2 regions of the Jeotgalicoccus sp. ATCC 8456 genome follow, and region 1 is predicted to be linked to the other one. Evidence: predicted binding sites of a transcription regulator. Region 1 holds the regulator's gene; the other holds the start of a gene.
What was found. The regulator CtsR, encoded in region 1, represses protease genes until heat stress. The targets are predictions, from matches to a motif close to ATGGTCAATAAAGGTCAAACA.

Region 2: the regulator CtsR is predicted to act here: its motif matches at 1,496-1,516, upstream of clpP (ATP-dependent Clp endopeptidase proteolytic subunit ClpP).

Annotation. Positions count from the first base shown of each region.
Region 1 covers NZ_CP066224.1:1,676,214-1,683,854, reverse strand. Annotated here, with positions in the region: gene JEM45_RS08710 (PIN/TRAM domain-containing protein) at 1-252, opposite strand, end outside; gene radA (DNA repair protein RadA) at 285-1,664, opposite strand; gene JEM45_RS08700 (ATP-dependent Clp protease ATP-binding subunit) at 1,898-4,342, opposite strand; gene JEM45_RS08695 (protein arginine kinase) at 4,343-5,359, opposite strand; gene JEM45_RS08690 (UvrB/UvrC motif-containing protein) at 5,349-5,864, opposite strand; gene JEM45_RS08685 (CtsR family transcriptional regulator) at 5,869-6,336, opposite strand; gene JEM45_RS08680 (NupC/NupG family nucleoside CNT transporter) at 6,550-7,641, shown strand, end outside.
Region 2 covers NZ_CP066224.1:1,008,027-1,015,667, forward strand. Annotated here, with positions in the region: gene JEM45_RS05110 (glutaredoxin family protein) at 1-20, opposite strand, end outside; gene JEM45_RS05115 (threonine/serine exporter family protein) at 23-484, opposite strand; gene JEM45_RS05120 (threonine/serine exporter family protein) at 496-1,284, opposite strand; tRNA gene JEM45_RS05125 (tRNA-Arg) at 1,304-1,375, opposite strand; gene clpP (ATP-dependent Clp endopeptidase proteolytic subunit ClpP) at 1,573-2,157, shown strand; gene JEM45_RS05135 (TIGR01777 family oxidoreductase) at 2,247-3,161, shown strand; gene whiA (DNA-binding protein WhiA) at 3,205-4,149, opposite strand; gene yvcK (gluconeogenesis factor YvcK family protein) at 4,176-5,156, opposite strand; gene rapZ (RNase adapter RapZ) at 5,143-6,027, opposite strand; gene trxB (thioredoxin-disulfide reductase) at 6,117-7,052, opposite strand; gene JEM45_RS05160 (tetratricopeptide repeat protein) at 7,113-7,641, opposite strand, start outside.

The DNA.
Region 1 (7,641 bases):
TGCAAAAACAATTTCGGTCAAACTTCTACTCAATAAATAACCTTCGCTTTTCTTCAAAAAGTTGTAAGCATGCTTGATTGTCCAGCCAAATAATAAGAAAAATAAAAGAATACCTAATAGGCCATATACAAGCACATTGTCTACTACTCTCGGAATATCAAACGGTAGCCAAACTGCTAGTTCTGGGAATAGCCAAGCACCTAATGATAAGCCAATCACTAAATAGACTGCATAGAGTAAGTATTTAAGCATCTTATCGCCTCCTCTCTTAAGCTTTTTTAAAATTAATCATTAAATTTTGTATGTCTCAATGCTTGTTTTAAAGTCTTAACACCCAACACTTCTAAACCATCAGGTACTTGGACCCCACTTAAATTGGACTGAGGAACAATAGCTCTTTTGAAGCCAAGTTTTGCCGCTTCTTGTAGCCTCTGTTCGATCTTTGTCACACGTCTGATTTCCCCAGTTAAGCCAACTTCACCAATGAAACAATCATCTCCTCGTACAGCAATGTTTTGAAAACTTGATGCAATACTGATGACTATACTTAAGTCTACTGCAGGTTCGTCTAATTTCACACCACCTGCTACTTTAATATAAGCATCATGTTGCTGCATCAGCAGACCTTCCGATTTTTCTAACACTGCCATAAGTAGCGATAGACGGTTAGTATCGATACCGGTTGCCATGCGTCTTGGATTGTGAAAGTGGGTAGGCGTAACAAGGGATTGTACTTCTACTAGCATCGCTCTCGTACCCTCCATAGTGGCAACAATAGCTGATCCTGGCGCATTTTTCGAACGTTCTTCCAAGAAGATTTCAGAAGGGTTTAACACCTCTTCTAAACCACTCGCTTTCATCTCAAAAATACCCATCTCATTTGTTGAACCAAACCTGTTTTTCACTGCTCTTAAGATACGATAAGTATGATGCTGATCCCCTTCAAAATAGAGTACAGTATCAACCATATGTTCAAGCAATCTAGGACCTGCAATCTGTCCATCCTTTGTGACATGTCCAACTATAAAGGTTGCAATATTATTGCCCTTAGCGATATTCATAATAGACTGTGTACTCTCTCTCACTTGTGCCACTGAACCTGGTGCGCTTGTAACGTCTGGGTGAAAGACAGTCTGAATTGAGTCGATAATCAAATAATCTGGTTGGATCTTTTTAATTTCATCATGAATATACAAAAGGTTTGTCTCACAAAAGACTGTTAAATTGGATGGTTTTGAGGTAATGCGGTCTGCACGCATTTTAATCTGCTCTAGAGATTCCTCCCCAGATACGTATAAAACGTTATGGTTTTCAGCTAGAATTAATGCAGTCTGTAAGAGAATAGTGGACTTCCCTATACCTGGGTCACCACCAATTAAAATAAGCGATCCATTAACAATACCACCACCGAGCACTCTATCGAATTCCCCAGAACGCGTAGTTGTTCTTGGTGTGACTTTCTTTTCAATGGTACTTAATTTAGATGCTTTACTACGCTCATCTATCTTATTTTTTCCGAGCGTCCCTCGACCACTAACGGTTTCTTTATGTACAATTTTTTCTTCAAGCTGATTCCACGCACCGCAATTTGGACATTTACCCATCCATTTAGGTGTTTCATAACCACATGCCATACACTCAAAAGTAACTTTTGGTTTTGCCATTCGTGTATACACTCCCCCATTGTATTTCTTTTACTATTGTATTATTTATCTACATGTTTTAAAAGGCTAAAACCTTACAGTTAAAGACTTTTATAGAATTTTGTTGAGTAATTCACAAAAGTAAAATTATATTACTAGTTATAAAATATCCCTCTTAAGTATTCACTTTTTAAGTGTCTACATAAGAGGGAATATATCATGAGTCAGAGATGCTTATTAAAATCTATCCAGGATTACTGTTCAACAGTTTCGTTAACTTTGTCTTCTGTTGTGACTTTGAATGCATCATCAACATAATCCACTGTAACAAGTTTATTCTCAAAACTTTCACCTGATAGTAATGATTCACTTAGAGTATCTTCTATATTCTTTTGAATACTTCTAGACAAAGGTCTCGCCCCATATTCCGGATCGTAACCTTCTTCAACAATACGCTCAGTCGCTCGATCTGTAACCTCAATATGAATATTCTGGTCAGTTAATCTCGCTCTTAAAGTATCAATCATCAAGCTAACAATTTCTTTAAGATGTTCTTTCTCAAGTTTGTGGAAGACAATAATGTCATCAATTCGGTTAATGAATTCTGGTCTAAAGGTATTCTTCAATTCTTTCATCATTGTACTTCTAATATTTTCATAGCTTTCAGCCTCTGGACCACCAAAGCCTACGAATCTCTGATCTTGTAATTCTCTCGCACCTACATTTGATGTCATAACAATAATTGTATTGCGGAAATCCACCATGCGTCCGTTAGAGTCTGTTAAACGTCCATCATCTAACACTTGTAAGAGCAAGTTAAACACATCAGGGTGCGCTTTTTCAATTTCATCGAAGAGTATAAGAGAGTATGGTTTTCTTCTTACTCTTTCGGTTAATTGTCCCCCATCATCATAGCCTACATAGCCTGGAGGCGAACCAACTAAACGAGATACAGAATGTTTCTCCATATATTCACTCATGTCTACTCGAATCATCGCATCTTCTTCACCAAACATTGTTTCACTTAAGGCTCTAGCAAGTTCGGTTTTACCTACACCCGTCGGTCCTAAGAAGATGAAACTACCGATTGGACGCTTAGGATCTTTCAGTCCAGCACGCGCACGTCTTACTGCCTTAGATATCGATTGTACTGCAGAATCCTGTCCGATCACACGCTCGTGTAGAATGGATTCAAGATTCATCAGTCTATCCGACTCATCTTCAGCAATCTTAGATAACGGAATACCTGTAATACCAGCGACTACAAGCTCAATATCACTCGCTGTAACTGATTGTGAAGATTGACCCTGTTGCTTCTTCCAGTTTTCTTCACATTCTTTAACTTCATTTTCAATTTTTGTTTGTTGATCTCTAAAGTTTGCTGCTGCTTCAAATTCTTGGCTTTGAACCGCCGCATCTTTTTCCTTTTTCACTGCTTCTAAACGCGTCTCTAAGTCTTTAAGATCTGGGGGTGTAGAATAGCTTCTTAGTCTAACTTTAGATGATGCTTCATCTATTAAGTCAATTGCCTTATCAGGCAGGAAACGGTCTTGAATATAGCGGCTGCTCATACGAACTGCTGCTTCCAGTGCTTCATCTGTAATATTAATGCGGTGGTGCGCCTCGTAACGATCACGTAGGCCTTTTAGAATCAACGCAGCGTCTTCCGCCTTAGGCTCATCGACCATTACCGGCTGGAAACGACGTTCTAATGCCGCATCTTTTTCAATGTGTTTACGGAATTCATCTAAAGTTGTCGCACCGATACACTGCAACTCGCCACGTGCAAGAGCTGGTTTAAGAATGTTAGATGCATCGATCGCACCTTCAGCTCCCCCCGCACCTATTAGTGTGTGTAACTCATCAATAAATAGTACAACGTTACCAGCCTTATGGATTTCATCCATTACTTTCTTCATTCTCTCTTCAAATTCACCACGGTACTTCGTACCTGCAACAACAGTCCCCATATCTAGAGACATCACGCGTTTATCTTTTAAGTTTTCAGGCACTTCACTGTTAATCACTGCTTGGGCTAGGCCTTCAGCCACAGCTGTTTTACCAACACCAGGTTCACCAATTAACACGGGATTGTTCTTCGTTCTACGGCTTAGCACTTCTATAACACGTGTAATCTCACTAGAACGACCAATCACTGGATCTAACTGACTCTCTCTGGCCATTTGAGTTAAGTCACGTGCCAAAGAGTCTAATGTCGGCGTATTTGTATCTTTTTGAACACTTGAATGTGACTGGAAAGCTTCTGGATTACCAAGCATTTTAATCACTGCTGCACGTGCTTTAGTAATATTTAAGTCAAGATTAGCCAATACTCTCGCTGCCACGCCCTCACTCTCACGAATCAGGCCTAATAGTAAGTGTTCTGTACCTACAAAATTGTGATGTAGTTTACGAGCTTCATCCATAGATAACTCAATTACTTTTTTAGCACGCGGTGTATAGTGAATCGATGATGCTTTTTCTGTACCCGTTGTTATTAAATTGTGCACTTCTTCATTAACTCGTTGTTCATCGATATTAAACGATGCTAGAACTTTTGCAGCGATGCCTTCTTTTTCTTTTACCAAACCTAATAGTAAATGTTCTGTACCGATATTAGAGTTTTTAAGTGTGATCGCTTCTTCTTGGGCAAATGCGAGTACTTTTTGTGCTCGCTCTGTCAGTTTTCCAAATAGCATCTATTTCCCTCCTAATAGTTCGCGTGTCAGTGTCGCCCGTAATCTTTCGTGCTGATTATTTGGTCGACTAGTGTCATATTCAAATTCATTCAGTTTTTGGCTAATAAAAGCCGGTTGGATTTGTTGAAACCATGCTTGAAAGTTAAAACGGTCAAAATCTATATAGCCTAAATCAATCCCTAGTTTCACATTACTCAAATGCATTGCTGCTTCTTTTAAAGGTAATTTGTAGGCGTATTGTAGAATACCAAAAGAACGATTGACAGCGTCACAGGTTTCTAAAGTTTTTAATTGCTCTCTTGCGCTACGTTCTTCTTCAATAATGCGTTCTTTTAATTCTGTCAAATTTTCAATGATATCTGTTTCACTAAAACCAAGCGTCACTTGATTCGATAACTGGTAAACAGAACCAATGGGCTTAGACCCTTCCCCGTATATACCTCGTAAAGTAAAACCAAAGCGCGTTAAATTATTATGAAAACGTTGAATTCTTTTCAAGGCTGTCAAGGCAGGTAAATGCAGCATTATAGAGGCTCTCATTCCTGTCCCTAGATTAGTCGGGCAAGCTGTAAGATAGCCGTATCGTTCATCAAATGCATACTCTATCTTACTCTCTAATGTATCATCTATAGCACTTGCTTTCTCGTATAGCGACTCAAGGGATTCATTTACACCGAGACTTTGAATTCGTAAATGATCTTCCTCACCAATCATCACCGACACGTCTTCCTCTTCATTGATGAAGACACTTTCTCCATTTTGTGAAAATCTAAGACTAATCAAATGCTTTTCGACCAATAAGGCACGGCCTACATCAGTAAATTCAGATAAGCGGAGACGAGTCAAATTAGGTAAAGTTTTCTCTACTATTTTACCAAGCGCTGTGATGTCTTCATCATCTTCAAGCATATGTGTGAAAGGTACACCATTAATATTCCGTGCTAGCCTCACACGTGAGGAAAGTTCAATATCAGTGACTGCTGTTCTATTGAGCCACTTACTAATATTATTCTCCATGTGACTCACCATCCTTCAGTGCCTGAATCTGGTCTCTAATCACCGCTGCTTCTTCAAAGGCCTGGGTTTTCACCTTGTCATCTAGTCTCTGTTGTAAGGACTCTATGTCTCTTTTGAGGCGCAGTGCATCTACTTTTTGATGAGGAATCTTCCCAAGATGTCTATTTTGGTTCAGCTGCACACGTTCAACAATTTGAGGTACGTATTCGCCGAAGTAGTCATAGCAATAACTACAACCAAACAAGCCATTGTCGACGACGCTTCTTAATGTTGAACCACATGATGGACATTCAGGCGCTTCAACTTCAACCTCTTTTTTCTCTGCATTAGCCGCTAACATCTTCAGTAATGTATGGATGTCAAAAGGATTATCCACTTGATAGTCATTCACGTGTAGCGATTTTTCAGCACACTGCTCACACAAATACCGTACATTTTGAGCAAGACCTAAGTCTTCCGAAATATGGACTGTGGCTTCATTTTCATTACATATCTCACACTTCATATATTCACTCCTTAGCGTACAGTATTGCCGTGATTACACGGCGTAAAATTTTCGCTCTTAAGCGGTCTCTATAAGGTAACTCAATGGATAGAACTTCTCTTTCCATAACAGCATCGATGATCTGTGCTTCTCTATAGGTAATAACACCATTTTCAAACATTGATTGAACAAGGTGACCCGCATTCAACTGAGATATGTTATCCCCAATAAGATTTTGTAAGTGCGCTAAGTATTCTGTCTCAGAATGTGTTTCTACTTTGGTGATTCTTATATAGCCGCCACCGCCACGTTTACTTTCAACGACGTAGCCATGTTCATTTGTAAAACGCGTTTTGATAACATAGTTTAACTGCGACGGTACACAATCAAATTTTTCAGCGATGTGCGCACGTTTTATTTCAACGACTTCGTTACCGGATTTCTCAATCATTTCTTTTAAATATTTTTCAATAATATCCGACATATTACGCATCTCATCACTCTCCCTTGACCTACTTTGACTAAAGTATACAAGTTGTGAACAAAATTGGCAAATAACATGTTTATTTTTAATTAAAAGGGTTTATTTTTGGAACCGGTTGCATTATACTAATTTAGTATCGCATAAATGTATCATTTGGTATATAATTTACAAATGAAATCATTTTCAATATTTCTTACATAATAATTTTTGGAGGCTTTCACAATGAGTATTGTAATGGGAATAGTTGGTATACTATTCACCGTCTTTCTTGCTTGGATTGCAAGTAGCAACAAAAAACTTGCGTTCAAACATTGGAAGAACATATTAATATTAGTTGCATTACAGTTTATCGCTACGTTCTTATTCCTTAACACTACGGGTGGACAAACGATTATCCTTGGTTTAGCGAACGGTTTCGACTACTTACTAGGATATGCAAGAGAAGGTGCACAATTTGTGTTTGGAGATTTGATGACGAACGCGGAAGGCGAACCAGTTGATGTATTCCTATTCAACGTGCTTATACCGATCATCTTTATCTCAGCAATTATCGGTATTCTTTCTTACACTAGAATCTTACCTTTCATCATAAAAGGATTAGGCTTCTTACTGACTAAGATTACTGGAATGCCATACATCGAGTCTTACAATGGTGCGGCATCTATGATGCTTGGACAGTCAGAGGTATTCGTATCTCTTAAAAATCAGCTGCCTAAGCTTACAACACGTCGTTTATATACATTAGCTGCACAGGCAATGAGTTCAATTTCACTTTCTATTGTCGGCGCATTCTTTACAATGTTAGACCCTCAATTTGTCATCATTGCGATTGTACTGAACTTATTCAGTGTTTACATCATCGTACACATCATCAATCCATATGATGAAGTTATCGAAGATGGTGACATTGAAATCTCAACTAATCCAGAAAAAGGTAAATCTTTCTTCCAAGTCCTTGGTGATTACATCATCGATGGTGGTAAAATCGTACTCGTCGTTGGTTCGATGTTAATTGGTTTCATCGCTCTAATCGGTTTACTGAACCAGATTTTCTTATTAATTCCTGGTTCAAACCTTTCATTCCAAGATATCTTGGGCTACATCTTTATGCCAGTTGCCTTCCTAATGGGTATTCCTTGGGCTGAGGCACAAACTGCCGGTTCATTAATGGCAACTAAGTTAATCACTAACGAATTTGTTGCAATTCTTGAATTCATAAATGTTGCAGAAGGACTTTCTGAGAAGACACAAGCAATGATTTCAGTATTCTTAATCTCATTTGCTAACTTTGGTTCAATCGGTATCATCGCTGGT
Region 2 (7,641 bases), 670 kb from region 1:
TAATAAGTAAGATTAAGCATGGTCAAGCCTCTTTCTTCCACAAATTTTTTACTTCACGTTTAAGCGTCTGCATCAATGAATCAATCATTTCAGTGGAGATAATACCCATAGCAATCGCCATGGATACTAAGGCCACTTGGAAGCCGTAAGCTAGAGCCATATCGTATTGGGTCATAACGACACTACGCATGGCATTATACGCTGTACCACCAGGTACCAAAGGAATGATACCACAAGTTATAAAGATGATGACTGGCGCCCTAAGTTTGCGACTGCTTAAGATAGAAACCGCAGTCAATACAATAGCCCCTAAAAAGGACGCGATTGGCGCTTCTGCACCGATTTCTGTTGCTATATAGTAAACAATCCAACCTAAGGCACCACTAATACCACCTGCGACAATTGTTCTTCTCGGTGCGTTAAACAGGACACCAAAACCCGCTGATGCAAAGAAACTTAAAATCAATTGGAAAAAATAAGTCATGATTCTCCCTCCTACATCAACATGAATATGAGACCTACACCTGCACCGATAGCAATCGAAGTTAAGGAAGCCTCAGCACCCTTCATAGTGCCGGCTAGCATGTGGCCACGAATCATTTCTCGAATCGCATTTGTGATTAAGACACCAGGCACTAAGGGCATGACTGCAGCGATAATAATTGTTTCGACATTGACACCAGGACCATAGTTTACATAAAGAACAGAAAATAAAGCAATAAAGAACGAAGCAAAGAATTCATTGAAAAACTTAATTTTGGTATAACGCTGAATACTTTCTGTAATTAAGACTCCTAACATGCCACCAAATGCTGCAATAGGAATGTCCACAATAGTGCCATTAAAAAGAAGTAAAAACATTGCTGCTACAATACCACCTGCGATAATCACCAGCCATAGTGGAAACATCTTAGTTTCATGAATCGTTTCAATCGTCTCAATCGCCTCATCAATGGGTAATCCTTTAGTAATTTGTCTAGACAAATCATTAATATTAACGACTTTTTCTAAGTTGTTTGCACGCTCTTCGATACGAATCGTTTGAGAAAGTGCGTAATCATTCATCGATAGTATGATTACTGTTGTTGTCACGAACACTTGGACATTACCGATACCATAGTTGTTAGCCATACGTAGCATCGTATCTTCAATGCGGTAGGTCTCAGCGCCGCTCTCTAATAAGATCTTGCCACTATTTAAACAAACATAGAAGACTTTACGAACAAACTTATCATCTAAACTAACGTCAGGTTTATCGACTGTTTCAAGTGCTTCGACTGACAAATCACTCACCTCTTTTTAGCACCCCCGAGAAGAATTGAACTCCCATCTCAAGAACCGGAATCTTACGTGTTATCCATTACACCACGGGGGTAAAATATAAAAATAACAAAACTCATTATATCAAGAATGATAGGACTATTAAAGCCTTAAATATTGACTCTCTTGGGACGATAGTAATAAGATAAATGTCATATTGATTTAAAGGTTATTATCTTTGACCTTGTTTGACTAATGTGTTATAAATAAATAAGAGATTATGCTAGATTAATAATTTAGGAGGCAAAAAATATGAATTTAATACCTACAGTAATTGAACAAACTAACCGCGGTGAACGTGCATACGATATTTACTCAAGACTGTTGAAGGATAGAATCATCATGATTGGTAGTGCAATTGATGATAACGTTGCAAACTCTGTAGTCAGTCAGCTTCTATTCTTACAAGCTCAAGACTCTGAAAAAGATATCTATCTATATATTAACTCACCAGGTGGTAGTGTCACAGCTGGTATGGCAATCTATGATACGATTCAACACATCAAGCCTGATGTTCAAACAATTAGCTTAGGCCTTGCTGCTTCAATGGGATCATTCCTTTTAACAGCTGGTGCCAAAGGTAAACGCTATGCTTTACCAAATGCTGAGATAATGATTCACCAACCACTAGGTGGTGCTCAAGGTCAGGCGACTGAAATTGAGATCGCAGCTAAACATATCTTACAAACACGTGAAAAACTCAATAAAATCTTAGCTGAACGTACAGGTCAACCACTAGAGAAAATCGAGAAAGATACTGACCGTGATAACTTCATGACAGCTGAAGAAGCTAAAGAATATGGTCTAATCGACCACGTAATGGAACCAGAAAAATAATATATTATGAACGAAAAGCGTTTAGGTCACGTGACTTAAACGCTTTTTTTTATTATTATGAAATTAGAATAAACTCAGGAGGTTGTCTAGTGAATATACTTATTTCCGGTGGAACTGGTTTTATCGGCAGTCATCTTACTAATGTTTTAAAGAAAGATCGCCATCACGTCTATATTTTAAGTCGGCAGTCTAAATCAAGTGAACATCCCTACGTGCATTATATAAAGTACGATGAAGATAACTATAATGATCTATCTTGGACTAAAGAATTACCAGAAGAAATCGATTTAGTCTATAACTTCTCAGGCGCCTCGTTAAATAATAAATGGACAGATTATTATAAAGATTTAATATTATCGAGCCGTTTAAACATGACCAATATGCTCTATCAATGGCTTTTTGATTCTAAAATTAAACCGCTCGCCTTTGTTAATGCAAGTGCAATCGGTTACTATCCGACAAGTAAACTTGTTGAGTATGATGAGTACGACGTCTTGTCACCGAATGACTTCTTATCTACAGTGGTAAATAAGTGGGAAGGTGCTGCGAGACAAATTGAATCTTTAGGTATCCGAACTGTGTATACACGTTTCGGCTTAATCTTATCTCGTGAGGAAGGTGCCTTACCTATTCTCGAAAAATTATATAAGGCAAACTTAGGTGGAAATATTGCTTCTAGTCGTCAGTGGTACTCTTGGATTCACATTGACGATGTCATTAACGCCTTATATTTTGTTGGACTCAACCAAGATATAGATGGACCTGTAAATATTACAGCACCCGTCGCTGTGAGACAAAAGGAATTCTCTAAAGTACTCAGCGCCGTACTCGGCACACCAAATTTCTTTAAAACACCGAACTTCTTGTTAAACAGTTTGCTCGGTGAGCGCTCAATGTTAATTACTGAAGGTCAAAAAGTCCACCCAAGACGCTTGTTAAACAATGAGTTTAAATACTTGTACCCCACTCTAGACCAAGCTTTAGAACAAATTTATAGTAAATAAAAATTCCCCTGTTCGATAAGATTACATCGTACAGGGGTTTTAATTAAAATATTTTTTCTTCACCATTGCGGATTTTTTCAGCAATGTCGTCTAACTTTCTAAGTCGATGGTTCACACCTGATTTTGAAATCGGTCCAGTCGATACCGACTCACCGATTTCTTTTAAGGTCATGTCTTGATTATCCACTCGAATTCTAGCGACTTCTCTTAGGCGTTCTGGCAATTCATCTATGCCAATTTCCTCCTCTATAAATTTAATGTTTTCCACTTGTCTCATTGAAGCATTTATCGTCTTATTTAAATTTGCTGTTTCACAGTTTACTAGACGATTGACTGAATTTCTCATATCTCTAACAATACGAATATCTTCAAATTTAAGTAGCGCTTGGTAACCACCTATTAAACTGAGGTAGTCAGAAATCTTTTCTGCTTCTTTTAAGTAGACTAAATAGCCACGTTTTCTATCGATAAATTTCGCATTCAAACCATAGCCATTCATTAAGTCTGTCAGTTCAGCTGCATGATCCTCATAGAGGGTTGCAATTTCTAAATGGTAGGCTGAGGTTTCCGGATTATTTACTGAACCACCTGCTAAGAAGGCCCCTCTTAAGTAGCTTCTTCTGCAGCAATCATTGGCTAGAATTTCATCAGTCACACGGTTTGTTAATAGACCACCTTCAAAAATCTCTAGATCTTTTAATACTGCCATCGCTTCTTTTTTAATTCTACATATATAAACATTATTCTTTTTTAACTTCATTTTTTTACGCACAAGTAAGTCAATTTCTATTTTGTAGACATTTTTTATTAGTGAAAAAATTCGTCTCGCTATTGCCGCATTTTCTGTTTGGACATTGATTACCCACTCATTGTCAAAGTAACTGACTGCACCGTTCATCTTGATCAAGGCAGAAAGTTCACTTTTCATACAGCATTCATCAACTTCAATTCGTGTTAATTCGTTTTTCATTTCGGAAGCAAATGACATGCAACCACTTTCCTTTCAAATTCTACCTAGTACTCTAGTGTTCTTGATTCATCGATAACGATATCGTAGATAATCTCTGCTAGCTTTTCATTGTTATGGCGGACAACGCCTTCATCATCAACAATGATCAACTCGTCATGTGTAATGACTTTTACACCGTTTGCTTCGATTTTATTGCGTTCACTTTCAATAATATGAACGCCTCTTTCTTTGTACGTTGAAGCCATCTGACTATAGACATCTCTTTCATTTAAAATGACATAATCAATGACCTTTCTCTTAATATGTTTTTCAATAGCATAAAGATGGTCATAGGCTGACATGCCCATTGTCTCCCCTGGCTGCTCTAATAAATTTGCGACATATACTTTGATGCCTGTTGAATCCGTAAGTGCCTCTTTAATACCATTAGGTAAGAGATTAGGAATAATGCTTGTATATAGTGAGCCTGGCCCTAAAACGACTATATCAGCTTCCATAATGGCTTCGACTGCAGCAGGTGTTGCATCAATATTCGTTGGAATAAGATAAATTTCTTGAATCTCTTTATTAATCTTTGGAATATAGCTTTCCCCGATAATCAATGAGTCATCTACCATTCTTGCTGCTAATTTTGGACTAACATTAGTAGATGGAATGACTGTACCTTTAACGTTTAAAATTTTGGATAGTTCGCTTACTGCTGTCGCAAAGTCTCCACTTAAGTCATACATTGCTGCTAACATAAGGTTTCCTAGAGAGTGACCTGATATTTCATCCTTTTTAAAACGATAAGTAAACAGACCCTCTAGCATGGGTTCTACTTCACTTAAGGCGGACATTACGTTTCGAATATCTCCTGGAGCTGGCATATCTATCTGATCACGGATAATTCCTGTTGAGCCACCGTCATCTGCAACAGATACAATTGCAGAAATTTCTACAGGATATTTTTTCAATCCACGTGAGAGTACAGATAGTCCAGTTCCACCACCGATTATCGCGATTTTTATTTTAGCTTTCGCCATGAGTGGAACCTTCAATATTTGCATCACGGTGGCTAGTATTAATTTGAAAACTAAAATCATGAGTTAAATCTTCCCCTAGACGTTTAGCTAAGGCAACTGAGCGATGTTGGCCACCTGTACAGCCAATTGCAATCGTCAATTGTGACTTACCTTCTTTAACGTACTGAGGGATTAGATAGTAGATTAAATCAGAAAGTTTTTCATAGAAAGTATCTGTGTCCTGCCATTTCATCACATAATCATAAACCAAAGCATTTAAGCCAGTTAGTGGACGCAAGTCTTCAATGTAGTATGGATTCGGTAAAAATCTTACGTCAAACATCAAATCTGCATCAATCGGCACACCATGCTTAAAACCGAAGCTTACGACGTTGACTGTAAAGAACTCTTCACGTCCTCCACTGTACATACTAAACATCTTATCCTTGAGTTCCTTTGGTGACAGTAAAGTCGTATCTACTATTACTGTCGCACGACTTTTTAAATCATCCAAGATTTGACGCTCTTTCTTAATGGCATCTAAGAGCGCGACACCCTCGTTTAACGGGTGAGCACGACGTGTTTCTTTATAACGGCTAACTAGTCGCTCATCATCTGTATCTAAGAAGATAATTCTAAGCATCAATTCTTTACTGTTCGAAACGAGATTGAGTTGTTGTATTAAATCATCAAAAAATTCTTTTCCTCTTAAGTCTACCCCTATTGCCACTTTCGACATTTTACCATCAACTGAATCCATCAGTTCTACAACCTTGGGTATCAAAATAGGTGGTAGATTATCAATACAAAAATATCCCATATCTTCAATTGCTTCTAATGCTACTGATTTCCCAGAACCACTCATACCTGTCATTATGATTAAACTTTTCATTCGACACACCCTTAAAAGAGATTTAATCTTAGCCTTTGTTTTATACTCATTTTACTATGAAAAATCCCCCATATGGGGGAAATTTTAACTTATTCTTCGTCTTCTAACTTTTCTAAGTAGTGCTGAGCATTTTGAGCTGCTAAACTACCATCGCCAGTGGCAGTAACGATTTGTCTAAGTGATTTCTCTCTAACATCTCCTGCTGCAAAAATTCCAGGAATTTTCGTTTCCATCTCTTCATTGGTTTCAATGTAACCATTGTCATTTAGAATTCCAAGGTCTTTGAATGGTTCTGTAAGAGGCAACATACCAATGTAGATAAACACACCATCGGCCTTGTGTTCATATACTTCACCAGTATTTTTATTTTTAAGTGTGACAGATTGGACTTTACCTTCACCATTAATTGATTGCAGTTCAGTATCCCAAATGAAGTTCATCTTTTCATTTTTAAAGGCTCTATCCTGCAAGATTTTTTGCGCACGTAATTCGTCACGACGGTGAACAACTGTAACTTTACTTGCGTATTTGGTTAGGAAAACACCTTCTTCTACTGCAGAGTCTCCCCCACCAATCACAACGAGTTCACGCTCTTTAAAGAATGCACCGTCACATACTGCACAATAACTTACCCCGCGTCCGCGTAGTAAGTCTTCGCCTGGTACACCAATTGTTTTATATTCTGCACCAGTTGCAATAACGACTGATTTTGTATAAATATCTTCAGATGAAGTTTTTAGGATCTTAATGTCTCCATCTAATTCAACACTTTTAATATCTCCAAATTTGTACTCTGCACCAAATTGCTGAGCATGTTCAAACATTTTTGATGATAATTCGGGTCCAGTAATCATAGTAAATCCTGGGAAGTTTTCTACTTCCTCAGTATTTGCCATCTGTCCACCTGGTACGCCACGTTCTAAAAGCACTGTTTTTAATTCTGCACGAGATGCGTAAACGGCTGCTGTCATTCCTGCAGGACCAGCACCGATGATTACAACATCATAGATCGTCTTTTCGTCCATAGTTTATCTCCTTTAAAAAATTGCTATATACTATTATAGTCACTTAAGGTCATTTATTCATTAAATTTGCTTGAGGTGTTCAATTGCCTTGTTTAAACGATAGTTTGTCGTATTAAAGGTTTCTACCAAATACTTTTTGGTTAACTTTTTCTGTGAACGATAAGTATATAGGACCGCGGCAACATAACTTTCAACATCGTCAAATTCCTTATGCACCTCATATAAGTCATGGAAGATATCAATCCACATTAACAAAGTATCCTCTTCAGTAAAACCTTTATCGTATAGTAATTCTAAACCAATGTGCATACGACCCAATCTCACAAGTTTTAGTCCCTGAAACAAAAACGAAACGTATAATTTTTCATAATCATCAAGTTCTTCTATACGATTCCAGATTGATAAACCGATTATCGCTTCTTTCGGTTCAATTTTAGAAATTAAATATAAGGCAAGCAGTCTTTTATGTTGATCATCATCATTTAAATACTTTTCCTCAAGACTGAGAATTTGGTTAGCCGCTTCTGATTTTTTCCATGGACTAAATTTCTCGTCTAACTGATGGAAGTTTTGCATTTTCGTCCAGTAT